One region of the Faecalibacterium duncaniae genome, then DNA from elsewhere that is predicted to be linked to it. Evidence: riboswitches for the same ligand, from Rfam matches in the RefSeq annotation. Region 1 holds a riboswitch; each other region holds the start of a gene.

Evidence for each region. Region 1 has a riboswitch for cyclic di-GMP ahead of GXM22_RS04155 (hypothetical protein). Riboswitches for the same ligand answer to the same signal wherever they lie in the genome.
Region 2: it holds a riboswitch for cyclic di-GMP, as region 1 does, so the genes downstream of both, GXM22_RS14180 (leucine-rich repeat protein) here and GXM22_RS04155 (hypothetical protein) in region 1, are expected to answer to the same signal.
Region 3: it holds a riboswitch for cyclic di-GMP, as region 1 does, so the genes downstream of both, GXM22_RS15475 (leucine-rich repeat domain-containing protein) here and GXM22_RS04155 (hypothetical protein) in region 1, are expected to answer to the same signal.

What each region holds. Positions count from the first base shown of each region.
Region 1 covers NZ_CP048437.1:879,914-884,014, reverse strand. Annotated here, with positions in the region: gene GXM22_RS04165 (N-acetylglucosamine-6-phosphate deacetylase) at 1-791, shown strand, start outside; gene GXM22_RS04160 (ChbG/HpnK family deacetylase) at 809-1,615, shown strand; cyclic di-GMP riboswitch class I at 1,876-1,950, shown strand; gene GXM22_RS04155 (hypothetical protein) at 2,069-2,425, shown strand; gene GXM22_RS04150 (helix-turn-helix domain-containing protein) at 2,523-2,810, shown strand; gene GXM22_RS04145 (ATP-binding protein) at 2,867-4,101, opposite strand, start outside.
Region 2 covers NZ_CP048437.1:2,937,005-2,941,105, reverse strand. Annotated here, with positions in the region: gene GXM22_RS14180 (leucine-rich repeat protein) at 281-2,371, opposite strand; cyclic di-GMP riboswitch class I at 2,571-2,647, opposite strand; gene GXM22_RS14175 (putative ABC transporter permease) at 2,884-3,933, opposite strand; gene trmB (tRNA (guanosine(46)-N7)-methyltransferase TrmB) at 3,935-4,101, opposite strand, start outside.
Region 3 covers NZ_CP048437.1:2,625,601-2,629,701, forward strand. Annotated here, with positions in the region: gene GXM22_RS15310 (hypothetical protein) at 244-1,269, opposite strand; partial or broken gene GXM22_RS15475 (leucine-rich repeat domain-containing protein) at 1,459-2,205, opposite strand; cyclic di-GMP riboswitch class I at 2,365-2,440, opposite strand; gene GXM22_RS12590 (MATE family efflux transporter) at 2,712-4,013, shown strand; gene GXM22_RS12595 (helix-turn-helix domain-containing protein) at 4,061-4,101, opposite strand, start outside.

The DNA of each region.
Region 1 (4,101 bases):
GTGAAAAAGGCATCCGTACCGGCTGGCCGGAGGTAAGTATGGAGACGGCACATGCCATGGTGGAAGCCGGCGGCGGGTGGCTGCGTCTTGTGGCACTGGCACCGGAGATCCCCGGGATGGACCCCATCATCGAGTATTTCCTCTCGCAGGGCATCACAGTGGCAGCCGCCCACAGTGACAACAACTATAAGCAGGCCATGGCCGCCTATGCCAAGGGCATCAGTGTGGCGACCCATACCGGCAACGTCATGACCGATATGCATCACCGGGACATCGGCGGTCTGGGAGCAGCCCTGACCAATGAAAACGTTACCTGTGAGGTGATCTGCGACGGCCTGCACATCTGCGATGAGATGCTGGGCATCTACTTCAAGGTCAAGAGCACCGACAAATTCATGATGGTCAGTGACTGTACGGCTCTGTCCGGTGCACCGGTGGGCAAGTATGAGGGCATCTTTGAGGGGATGGCCCTGAATGTGACCCCGGAGGGCTTTGTTCTGACCGATACCGGCCGCCTGTGCGGTTCCAGCCAGCCGGTGCTGTTCGACATCAGAAATCTGGTGAACAATGTTGGCATCCCGCTGGAGACCTGCCTGAAGATGGCCTGCCTCAATCCCTGCATCAAGTATGGTTTTGCCGACCGCAAGGGTACCATTGAAGTGGGCAAGGACGCAGATCTGGTGGTCATCAGCGACGATTATCAGGCACAGGTCACCTACGCCGAGGGCCGGAAGGTCTATGACCGCAGCACCGAGGGCAAGATCTTCAATGCGGATTATCTGAACCGATAAGGACAAAGGAAACAGCTATGAGCAAGAAGTTGATCGTAGTAGCCGATGATTTCGGCTTCAGTGAGGCATACAACTATGGTGTCATCAAAGCCTATAAGGAGGGCGTGGTCTGCACCCTCTCGCTGATGAGCAACATGGCCGCCGTCCCCCATGCGGTGAAACTCTGGCAGAGCGAGTGCCCGGAGGTGCCGCTGGTCCAGCACACCAATTTTGTGCAGTACCGCCCCGTCAGCGCCCCGGAAAAGGTGCCCACGCTGGTAAACGAAGAGGGAATGTTCTACCGCAGCTATCTGTGGAAGAGCGAGAATCCCAATGATGCCAAATGCAAGGGCGAAGTTTACCCCAGCTATGAGGACCTGTATACCGAGACCATGGCCCAGCTGGACCGGCACAAAGAACTTGTGGGACATTATCCCCGGCATTTTGAGGGCCACAGCGCCATGACAAGGCCCATGGAGCAGGCGTTCCGGGATATCGGAAAGAAGCTGGGCATCCATAACATGGGCGATACGCTGGCCGAAGAACTGCCGATGAAACCGGCCTGCGAGCTGTTCAGTTTGGGCAACAGCAACGCAATGGAGATTCTGAACCGGGGCAGCCGCCCGGAGGACTGGCTGGAAGACCGCTTCGGCATCCTGAGCTCTCCCTACGAGTACAATATCCTGCATTTCCATCCGGGTTATCTGGATCAGTACCTTCTGGACAATACTTCCCTGACCCTGCCCCGCTGCCGTGATCTGGCGACCCTGTGTGACCCGCAGGTTCGTCGCTGGCTGGATGAGCATGAGGTGGAACTGACCAACTTTGATGCCCTGTACGAATAACTGCGCCATTTCCAAGTGATACTTTATCATCCTCCATAGGAACGCCGCTGCACAGAATTGCGACCTGTGCGGCGGCGTTTTCTTAGTAATGGCCTAACCCTCTCAGCCAAAGTCTTTAACTGAGAGGGTCACCCCCCACCCCCCCGTCAAATCGCACTAAAAAATAGACTGCATTTGTTACAAATGACAAACTCATGGAAAACCCCTTGATTTTTATATAAGGGGGGTATAATAAAATGCAAAAGAGCACCCCCACAAAACAGAAGAATCGGCAAACCAGCTGGAAGGCTGCGACGCAAAGCTAAAGGGCCCAGACCGGGCAGCCAGCTGCACTTCCCCATAAGTACACCACAGCGTCACACCAGCCTTTCGGGGCAGGTGCGGCGCCTTTTTACATTTACGGCGGGTGCAGGGAAAAGCGTTTGGGATACTTCATAAGGGAGGAAAAAGTTTATGAAACCAAAACGTGTAGTAAGTTTGCTGGTGGCGGGCTGTATGGCCGTCTCCATGGTGCCTGCTTCGGCGGTCACGGCGTTTGCGGAAACGGTGGGGAATACGTCTGCCTTGGCTGTGCTGGCACAAAATGCAGCAACAAGCGGCCCTTGCGGTGCAGAAGATCAGACGGAAAGTGTTTCTTGGGAAGTGGAACAAAACAATACGGCTGCGGAGAATCCTACATATACACTGAGCATCGAAGGTTCAGGTGCAATGGCGGATTACAATGCAATCACAGATGATGGAACAGTTGAAGATGACGGAACGGCTAAGAATTATACAATCATAACCCCGCGTGAAAACGCGGGGTTATGATTTGTCCATTTTTCGTGGATGCCCCAAGCGGCTAGATATCCGTAGCAACTCCGAGTTTTCGACTTCTCACGCTTTATCGAAAATTTGGAGGTCACACATGAGTTTTGATCCGAATGCTATTGGTAACCGTATTTTTACTTTGCGTACAAATGCGAAGTTATCGCAGGAAAAACTTGCTGAAAAACTTGGTGTTTCCCATCACCACCTGGGCGATCTTGAAAGGGGAAGCTCCAATGGCTCTGTAAAAATCCTGATCGATATTGCAGAATACTTCCATGTCAGTATGGATTATCTTCTTTTGGGTCGAGATCCTTCTAGGAATCAGTTTCAAAATGAACTGCAAGCCGCTATAGATCATCTTGAAAAAATCAAAGGTCTTTTATAATCACTTCAACAAGAAACGCTCCTGCCAGTTTTACACCGGCAAGAGCGTTTCTTGTGTTATTCAAAAATATCGGCAAGGGTAAGCAGCTGTACTTCTCCGCGTTCCTGTGCCTGAAGCAGACCGTCCGTAAATCCGCCTTTCGAGAAAATGTAGTAGTGGTAGTTTGTTCCTTTCCCAAAGACTGCTGCATATTCCCGAATCAGTTCCAGTTCGTCCAAACCGATTTTTTCATTGCGGTATTTGCAGGAGCCAATGATATAGTCATTACCCTCAACCGGCGTTCCGACAATGTCGATCTGGATCTGCTTCTTTTTTTGAGGGTCGGTTCCCCACCACTGCCCGATCTCACTCAACTCGATAGGAAGATCATTCGCATAATAGAGCAAATAGTCTTGACACATCTTCTCAAAAATCAGGCCCATATAGTCTGGAAAATACTGCTTCACCGCATGGGGGTAGGTCTTTGCGATCCGCCCCGAATCAATGGCACTTGCATTGACCGGCACAAAACGGTACCAAAAACGAAAAAAATTGTCCGCCAGAAGATAGATCGTTTTTTTGCCCGGTTTCTCTGTGATCGGCGTTTCTTTTTTGACGATTCCAAGGTCTATCAACGTTTTGAGGTACTTCGCCACCACAGAGTTTTCTTCACCAACTTTTGTGGTGATGTCGTTCAGGCGAGAAGCCCCCTCTGCAATTGCCTTGATGATTGCATTATAAATTGCAGGCTCACGCAGCTCCTGCTTTAACAGGTTGGCCGGTTCCTCATAGAGGTAGCTGGAACGGTCAAACAAGTTTTCCATCAGTGCTTCATCTACGCTGTCCCGAACATCCAATTTGTTGATATAATGCGGAACGCCGCCTGTGATGCCATAAATCAGGGCGTTATCTTCCTCAGACAGATTCGGATGGAATACCGCAGTTTCCCTATAATCCAGCGGCATGATCTTGAATTGCGCTGTTCTGCGCCCATACAGAGGGCTTTCTTTGCCCAAAACCTGACTTTCCATAAAACTCATGGACGAGCCACACAGGATCAGGTACATTTGGGACTCTGTCCATTTATGGTCGATGATGTGCTGAAGCATTGCGGAAATAGCGGGTTTAGCCTTTGCAAGATAAGGATACTCATCAATTACAAATACGATCCGCTGCTCCTTGGAGAGAGCTGTCAGTTCGTCCAATGCTGCATCGTAGGTTGTAAATTCCGGAGATGATTCTGCATTGGGTCGTTCAAAACTCATGATTGCCTTGGACAAGGCTTCCAGATTTTCTTTTCCGGTCGTATTCA
Region 2 (4,101 bases), 1.0 Mb from region 1:
TACCGAGGGGGCTTCCTGCTTGCTAAGGATTAGTGCTTACCGGCCTTGAACTGGTCGTCAAGCCACTTGCAGATGTAATAGCTGACTACACCCGCTGCGACGGACAGTGTAAAAGAGATTATAAAGTTCATAAAACTCACCCCCTTCCTCTTATAGATCGAGGTCGGAAGGCCGACAAGTACAGTATAACAGAAAATTCGACACATTACAACGCAGAAGCGCCCCATCCGGTGAAGGATGAGGCGCTTCTACGTATATTTGGGAATATTCGGGGATGGCGTTAGTTGTTCTTGAGCTCCTGTGCTTTCTGCCATGCATTCAGCACATCAAGCTTGCTTACGGGATTGGCCGGGAAGAACTTCATCTCTTCCGGAGCCGTGCCCTCATCATTCAGGTCAGGGATAAGCTCATTCTCCATGGCCCAGCGGGCGGCGTGCTGCAGGTCCATATCCCGCTCTTCCTGCCCTACATCGGGGTAGAGCAGTTCGGATTCGGGCATGGGTTTGCCTGCATCCTCCCACAGCATCATGGCAAGGGCGCTGCGGTTGCTGGGGAAGTAGGGCAGAGCCATCAGCTTGCCTGCAAATTCAGCACCCAGAGAATAGGCCTGATAGCCCAGCACTGCACCGCCGACAACAACAGTAGTGCCGATCACGATGGGGCCAACGATATCGGGCTCGTCATCTTCAATGGATGCATCCTGTGTCATGGCTTTCAGGGTCACGGCCTTTGCAGGCATCTCAAAGTCAAAGCTTTCCTTATCCTGATAAGCGTTCGGATCATCCAGGCCGGTGATATCCCAGTGGCCAAATTTCAGACCGCTATCTGCAAAAGCATCCTTATCAAATGCAACACTCACCGTTGCACCCTCGGGGACATTAAAGGAACCGTCCTCGTTGGCATTCTTTTTAACGATCTCGGTGATATCCTCGGGGTCAGCACCATCCTTGCCGGGCACTGTTACGCTGGTGATAACGCCGTCCTTCAAGGTCAGCGGGTGGCAGACCGGAGCTTTGGGGGCGAGCTCCCAATGGGCATAGAAGGTGATGTCCTTCGTAATTATTTCGTTCACATTCAAGGGCTGGTCATCTGCGGTGTACCAGCCGGTGAACTTGTAACCCGCACGGGTGGGATCATGGATGGCAGTCAGATCGTTTGCCTTGGTATCAGTGATTTTTTCGGTCTTATAAACCGGCACCTCAGCGTCGTCGTTCAGTTCGCCGCCCTTGGCATCAAAGGTCACCTTGCAGAGGTAAAGAAAATTGCGTTTTCTCAGTTTATCATTGGCATCAATGTTAGAATTGTCATCATTGTCTGCAAGCAGAGCATCTGCGGCGGCCTTGTAGTTTTTGTAGTAGATGGCACCATTGGGGTTCCCAGCTGGACAACCTTTCAGACTGTCTTGGAAAGAAGTCAATCCAGCAGGGAGCATAATGTATTCCAGATGGGTGCAATAGTCAAAGGTACCAGGTCTAATGGTTGTTACATTTTCCGGGATGGTGACGTTCGTCAGATTAATGGAAGTGCAAGAATTAAAGGCATGATAGCCGATCGTCTTAATATTCTCACCTAACGAAATCGTTTCAAGAGAAGTGCACCCTAAAAAGGCCCGGTGTCCTATCGATGTGGCAGCGTCCTTGATGGTAAGAGATTGCAAGTCATGGCATTGTCCAAAGGCATCATTGCCGATGGAAGTGACGCTCTGTGGAATGGTGACACTCTCCAGCTCAATGCAATAATAAAAGGCATCATCGCCGATCGTCTCAATATTCGTCTTAATATTCTCACCGAACGAAAGCGTTTTAAGATGAATGCATTGGAGAAAGGCTTTCTTGCCGATGGAAGTGACGCTTGGTGGAATGGTGACGCTCGTCAGACCACGGCAATCATAAAAGGCCTCATCGCCGATCGTCGTAATTTTTTTACCTAATGAAAGCGTTGTTGTAAGAGGGCATTCCGTAAAGGCCCGGTTTCCTATTGATGTGGCAGCGTCATTGATGGTAACAGAGTCCAAGTTGTGGCAACCTGCAAAGGCAGAATCGCCGATGGAAGTGACGCTTTGTGGAATGGTGACCTTCTTCAGAGCAGAGCAACCTCTAAAGGCATCATCGCCGATAGCAGTTACAGGGAATCTGCCAAAATCTGTGGGTATGGTGATGTCGTAGGAGCCATCAACAAGGGCACGAAATTTTGTGATGGTTGCAGTACCGTCTTCTGTATTTATCGTATAGTCATACTCGTAATCGCCATAGCTGGCTGTACCAGTTGGCGCTGACGTGTCTTCTGCAAATGCCGTGACTGCCGACAGGGGCAGCATGGTGATCATCATGCAGACCGCAACCAATAAGCTGATCAAACGCTTAGGTTTCATAATTCTTTACTCCTTTTCCATGATATTCCCAAAAACTCTCTCTATTTCAGCCAAAACAAAAGAGCGCCGCACCGGCCAAACGGCTGGTACGACGCTCTGAACCCTTGTAGACCCGCTGCGCGCTCGCTCTCCTGAAGGGAAGCCGACGCATCTTCACAAGGAGGTGCAAGGTTTCGGATTACCTTACCCGGAGAGAATAACGTGCGGCTGGCTGCCATATTACAGGCCCTTGTAGCTTTGCGTCGCAGCCTTTCGACTGGCTTGCCGATTCTTCAGTTTTTAGCAGGAATAGCATATTGCACAGGATAAAATACTCTTTTTTTGTCAATATGACGAAAATAGATTTGGAAGAGTGTACAAAAAAGGAACGTATAATGTTGAAAACAGAATGAGAACAAAAGCGTGCAGCAGAACAAGATCTGCCTGATTTTATGGAGAATGCAGCGCAGGAAAAATGCCCCTGACCGAAAGAAGCCGGTCAGGGGCATTTGGGGTTGCTGCAGCGGGCAGGGTCAGTGCCTGCGCTCGTACTTCAGGCGCTCCCGCAGCTCGTCCAGAGAGCGGTGCTTTTCGCCGTGGCGCAGCTTGGGGTAAGCGCGGAGCATACGGCCCTTGCCAAAGTACTTGGAGCTCCGGGTGCGGGCGCGCATCTCCTCGCTGCGGGCCTGCAGTTCTTCGGCCAGCTGTTCCAGACGGAGCAGCTCTGCCGTGCGCTCTGCGGTGCCCTTGGCGGCCAGCTTGACGGCAGCGGCGGCCTCAGAGGCATTGAGCCGGGCCTCCTGGGAGGACTTGCGGGCAGCCTCCATGGCCTCGTCGGCCTTGGCGCGCAGGGCGGCAGCGGCATCCCGGGGGCTCAGTTTGGCGGCATTGTCCCGGGCCTCGGCAGCTGCCAGCTTGAGCTGCAGGCGGCTCTCGTCCATCTTCTGGTCCACGTCCATGGCGGTGGTGCCCAGCAGCTCGGTCATGGCATCGGACACGGCGTGCATACTGTCGGCCACCTTTTCCAGAGCATCCAGCTCACGGGCCAGGTCAGAGGCCGCAAAGGCGGTCACCACCACGTCGGCGGCGTAGCAGGCGTACAGGATGCACATGAGGACAAAGCCCACCATCTGGGGGACCATCTCCACAAAGCCCGCGATCACGGGGTGAACGGCCTTCATCACCACAACGGTGCCAACGCCCCACAAAAGGGAGAACTCCAGGCAGATATATCCGCCGATGTTGAAGGGGAAGTCGCTGTAATCCCACCACCGGGTGTGGTAGAGCTTGTAGAGCGCCCAGCCGCCCACCAGCTCCAATACGCTGGGCAGGATCACGCCGCCGAGATAGAGCAGCAGCAGGTTGTCTGCCAGCGGCGAAAGGGTGAACAGCACAATGATCATGCCAAAGCCGTAGATGGGGCAGACCGGGCCGTTCAGAAAGCCGCGGTTCACCAGCTGGCCGGTGGAAACGGCGGCATAGATGACCTCCAGGCACCAGCCCAGGCAGGAGTAGATCAGGAAAAACGCCAGGATCTGATACAGCGAAAAGCCGCAGACCATGGTGTTGACAAAAAAGGACATCTTACTCCTCCTTTGCGGCGGCAGCGGCTTCCTCCGCAGCCTTCCTCTTTTTCAGGACCTTGGGTTCGATCCAGGTCACGGCGGCATCGCCGGGCAGCTTTTTGGCGATCAGGGCCTTGATCTTGATGCCCATCTCGGTGAACATCCCCTCGTGCTCGGTGCGGATGT
Region 3 (4,101 bases), 1.4 Mb from region 1:
GCGGAAAAAGCGGCGGTTTCGGCTCCCGCCCCTATGCAGAAGCGCCCCACCGGTTCCCCGGCAGGGCGCTTCCACAGGTTATTTGGGAATAGAGAATGGTTAGGTTATGGGGGCAACCCCCCAGTCGCTTTCAGCGACAGCCCCCGCTAATAGGGGGGCCCTTGGCATAGCGGATAGTTTCACCTTTTTGCCAAGGCCGCCCCTATTAGGGGCGGTGGCATCCCGAAGGGATGACGGTGGGGTTTACTTTTCCTGTGCCTTATTCCACACGCGGATCACTTCAACACGGCTCACGGAATCGGTATCCACATAGGTCTCGCCGTTGTCCTTTGCGGCCTTGAGCAGATCGTTTTCCACAGCCCAGGCAATGGCCTTCTGGGTATCGGTTGCATCGGCGGGCAGAACTGCGGCGGGTGCGGGCTTACCGGCATGGTTCCACACCAGCAGGGCCAGCTCGGCACGGTTTGTGGGGATGGCAGTACCGGCGGGCAGAGCGGTTTTCAGGTACAGCTCCGTGCTCAGCTGGTAGCCCTGCCATGCCAGAATGGCGGTGCCAACAGCGGCAGTGCCAACCACTGCGGTGGTGCCCAGAATGTTGGGCTCGTCCTCCTCAATGGAGGCATCCTTTGTCATGGCTTCGATGGTCACACCACCGGCAGGCATCTGGAACTTCAGGGGGTTGTTCTTGACATCCACATCCAGCGTTTCATCGGTGGTAATCGTCCACTGGTCAAATGCAACGGCATCGCTCTGGCTGGTGTAGGTCACGGTCACGTCAGCCTTTTCGGGCACTTTGGCGATCAGCTCGCCCTTGTCGTTCTTCTCAGCCTTGATCTCTTCGTCACCATTCTTAATGGTAACATCAGCATTCTTGACGGTCAGGGTGTAGAGCTTGGTTGCAGGGGTCAGTTCGGCGGCCTCTTCGCCAACAACGACCTTTGCATCCGCATTGCAGATGGTCTCGTCATTGCTGTCGTTCACTGCAATACCAAAGGTGTAGCTGCCGGTCTTTTTGTAGGTCACATTCAGGGTTGCTTTGATATCACTGCTTCGGGAAGTCAGTTTCATCATCTGAGCCAACTTCTGAACAGTGTATTCTTTCTCGGTCAGTTCCTTGCCGTTCAGTTCTACCTTTTCAACTTCATCACCGTAGGTGAAAGCAACACTGCCATTGAGAATCTTGTTCATATCAGTACCGGGGGCAATGGCAATGTTCACATCAACGGGAGTATTGACCAAGTAGTCGCTCTTGGAGGTGGTCACATCCATCTTGCAAGGGATTATAACCAGCCCATCTTGACGAAGCTGCTCATTATTGCCGCCATGCGAATCCTCTTTATAATTAATTCCAGTGAAGTTTTTGCTAGTGCCATCCGTCTTGCCATCAAGAGGAACAAAGGGAGCGCTTACAAGAGCATTCCACTGATCGGCTGTTCCGGCATAATAAACTTTTGTCAGCGAAATCGGCCTACCAAATGCCGCAACTTCAATTCCTTTCAAAGATGCAGGGAAAGTAACCGTTCCGAGCGCACAATTGTAAAATGCTTTCCTGTAAATTCTTTCAGTGTTAGAAGGAATGACAACATTCATAAGTGAAGTACAGTTCTCAAAAGCACCCCAACGAATATCTGTAATCCCTTCTGGCAGATCAATCCTTTCTAGGCTCGAACAATTCGAGAAGCACTCCATCTCAATTGTTGTGATTTTGCTATTACCTTCAAAAGTAATATCATTTAGCCCTGTACAATTTGCAAATCCCCACCATTCAATCTTTTCAACATTCTCTGGAATATTAACACTTTTCAAAGACTCACAATGATAAAAAGCACCCGAGCAAATATATGTCACCGATTCTGGAATTTTAACTTTTTGAATCTTGCCACAGGTTGCATTCCAATACTTAAAATTAGAATGATATTCTGCTGCAAACGCGGCCTGTCCGATTTTACTCAAAGAATGTCCGTCAAACTCGGCAGGAATATCAACTTCATAATTATTTGCCGCAAGCACATCTTCCGAGCCAATGTATTGTACCAACGTTGCAGTGTCATCATCATTTACACTATACACAAAATTTCCATCTTGTGTTTTTATTCCATCCGTATGAAACTCACCGCTTTTTGCATTATCTGCAAACGCTGACACCGGAAATAGTGTAAGTAGCATACATACTACAACCAACAAGCTGACGAAACGCTTTTTCATAAAAATCCTCCTTTTATGAATTACTCCCAAAATATAACCATGCCCGCACAAAGCAAAAAGAGCGCCGCACCGGCCAAATGGCTGGTACAACGCTCTGCGTTTTGTACTTTGGGAATCTACCGCCCCTTGAGGTGATGCCCATGTGCGGTATGGTTGAGAAAGTGCGGCTGGCTGCCATATTACAGGCCCTGTAGCTTTGCGTCGCAGCCTTTCGACTGGTTTGCCGTTTTTTCTGTTTCAACGTGGCATCTTACACAAAAATCATAAAACTTTTTTTTTTTTTTTTTTTTGTCAATAACCCAAAAGCATCTTTGGCAAGTTGCACAAAAGCGATAGTGTTTGTATGGCATTTTCGGATAGCAGCATCGCCCCGGGGAGAAGTGTTCCGTTTGGGAAATGATGGCGTGTTTCCTCGCTTTTTCGTTGAAATATGCCAAGTTTTATGATATAGTAGTAGTCGTTTTTACGTTTCACTCCCCTATTCTCCCCGCGGAAAGGAAGCTTCCATGAACCTGACAAAGCAGTTCTTCAAGTATGTGTCGCAGAATATTTTCGGTCTGATCGGCACATCGTGCTATATTCTGGCCGACACCTATTTCATCGCCCAGGCGGCGGGCACCGACGGCGTGACCCTGCTGAACCTCTGCCTGCCCATGTACAACCTGATCTTTGCCTTCGGCTCGATGATCGGCCTGGGTGCGGCCACCCGGTACGCCATCCTGCAGGCGCAGGGCGAGGCGCGGGCGCAGCGGTTTTTTTCCAACGCCATCCTCTGCGCCTGCCTGATCGCCATCCCGTTCATGCTGGCGGGCGCGTTCTGCCCGGGCACGCTCCTGCAGCTCATGGGCGGCGATGCGGACATCGTGGCGCTGGGCCTGAACTACACCCGCATCTTCCTGCTGTTCACCCCCTTCTTCATGTGCAACTACATCTTCTCGGCCTTCGTCCGCAACGACGGCGACCCGTCCCTTGCCATGGTGGCCACCCTGAGCGGCAGCCTGTTCAATGTGGTGTTCGATTACATCTTCATCTTCCCCATGGGGCTGGGCCTGCCCGGCGCGGCGCTGGCAACGGCCATCTCGCCGGTGCTCAGCATCGCCATCTGCAGCCGCCACTTCTTTCAAAAGAGCAACACGCTCACCTTTGTCCGGCAGGCTCCCTCGGCCCGGCTGCTGGTGCAGAGCTGCCAGCTTGGCATCTCCGGTTTCGTCGGGGAGCTCTCCTCTGCCGTGACCACCACCGTGTTCAACTTCCTGCTGCTCCGGCTGGCGGGCAACGTGGGCGTGGCCGCTTACGGCGTGGTGGCAAACTTTGCGCTGGTGGCAACAGCCATCTTCAACGGCGTGGCCCAGGGTGCCCAGCCGCTGATCAGCCAGTGCTACGGCAAAAATGAGATGGCCGGAGCAAAAAAGCTGCTTCTGCTGGGCTGCGGCACTGCGCTGGCGCTGGCGGCGGTGTTGTACGGTGCCGTGTTTGGCTTTACCGATACCTTTGTTGCCCTCTTCAACAGCGAGAGCTCTGCTTTGATGGCCGAATATGCCCACAGCGGTATGCGCATCTACTTCCTGGGCTACTTCTTTGCAGGCTGCAATATTGTTGCGGCGGGCTATCTGGGTGCGGTCAACCGCCCCACCGAAGCCACCATCACCTCGGTCAGCCGGGGCGTGGCCGCCATCGTCACCTGCTCGCTGATCCTGAGCGCCCTGTTCGGCATGAACGGCGTGTGGTCGGCCTTCCCCGCCGCCGAGGCCATCACGCTGGCCCTGACGGTGTTCCTGCTCAAGCGCCCGCAGTCTGTGTGCAGCTGAACGCCACCACGGAAAAGAGCCGGGTGCTGCCCCGGCTCCTGAACATTTTAAATATACAGTGCCTGCTCCCGCTGGCTTTCCGCCGGGC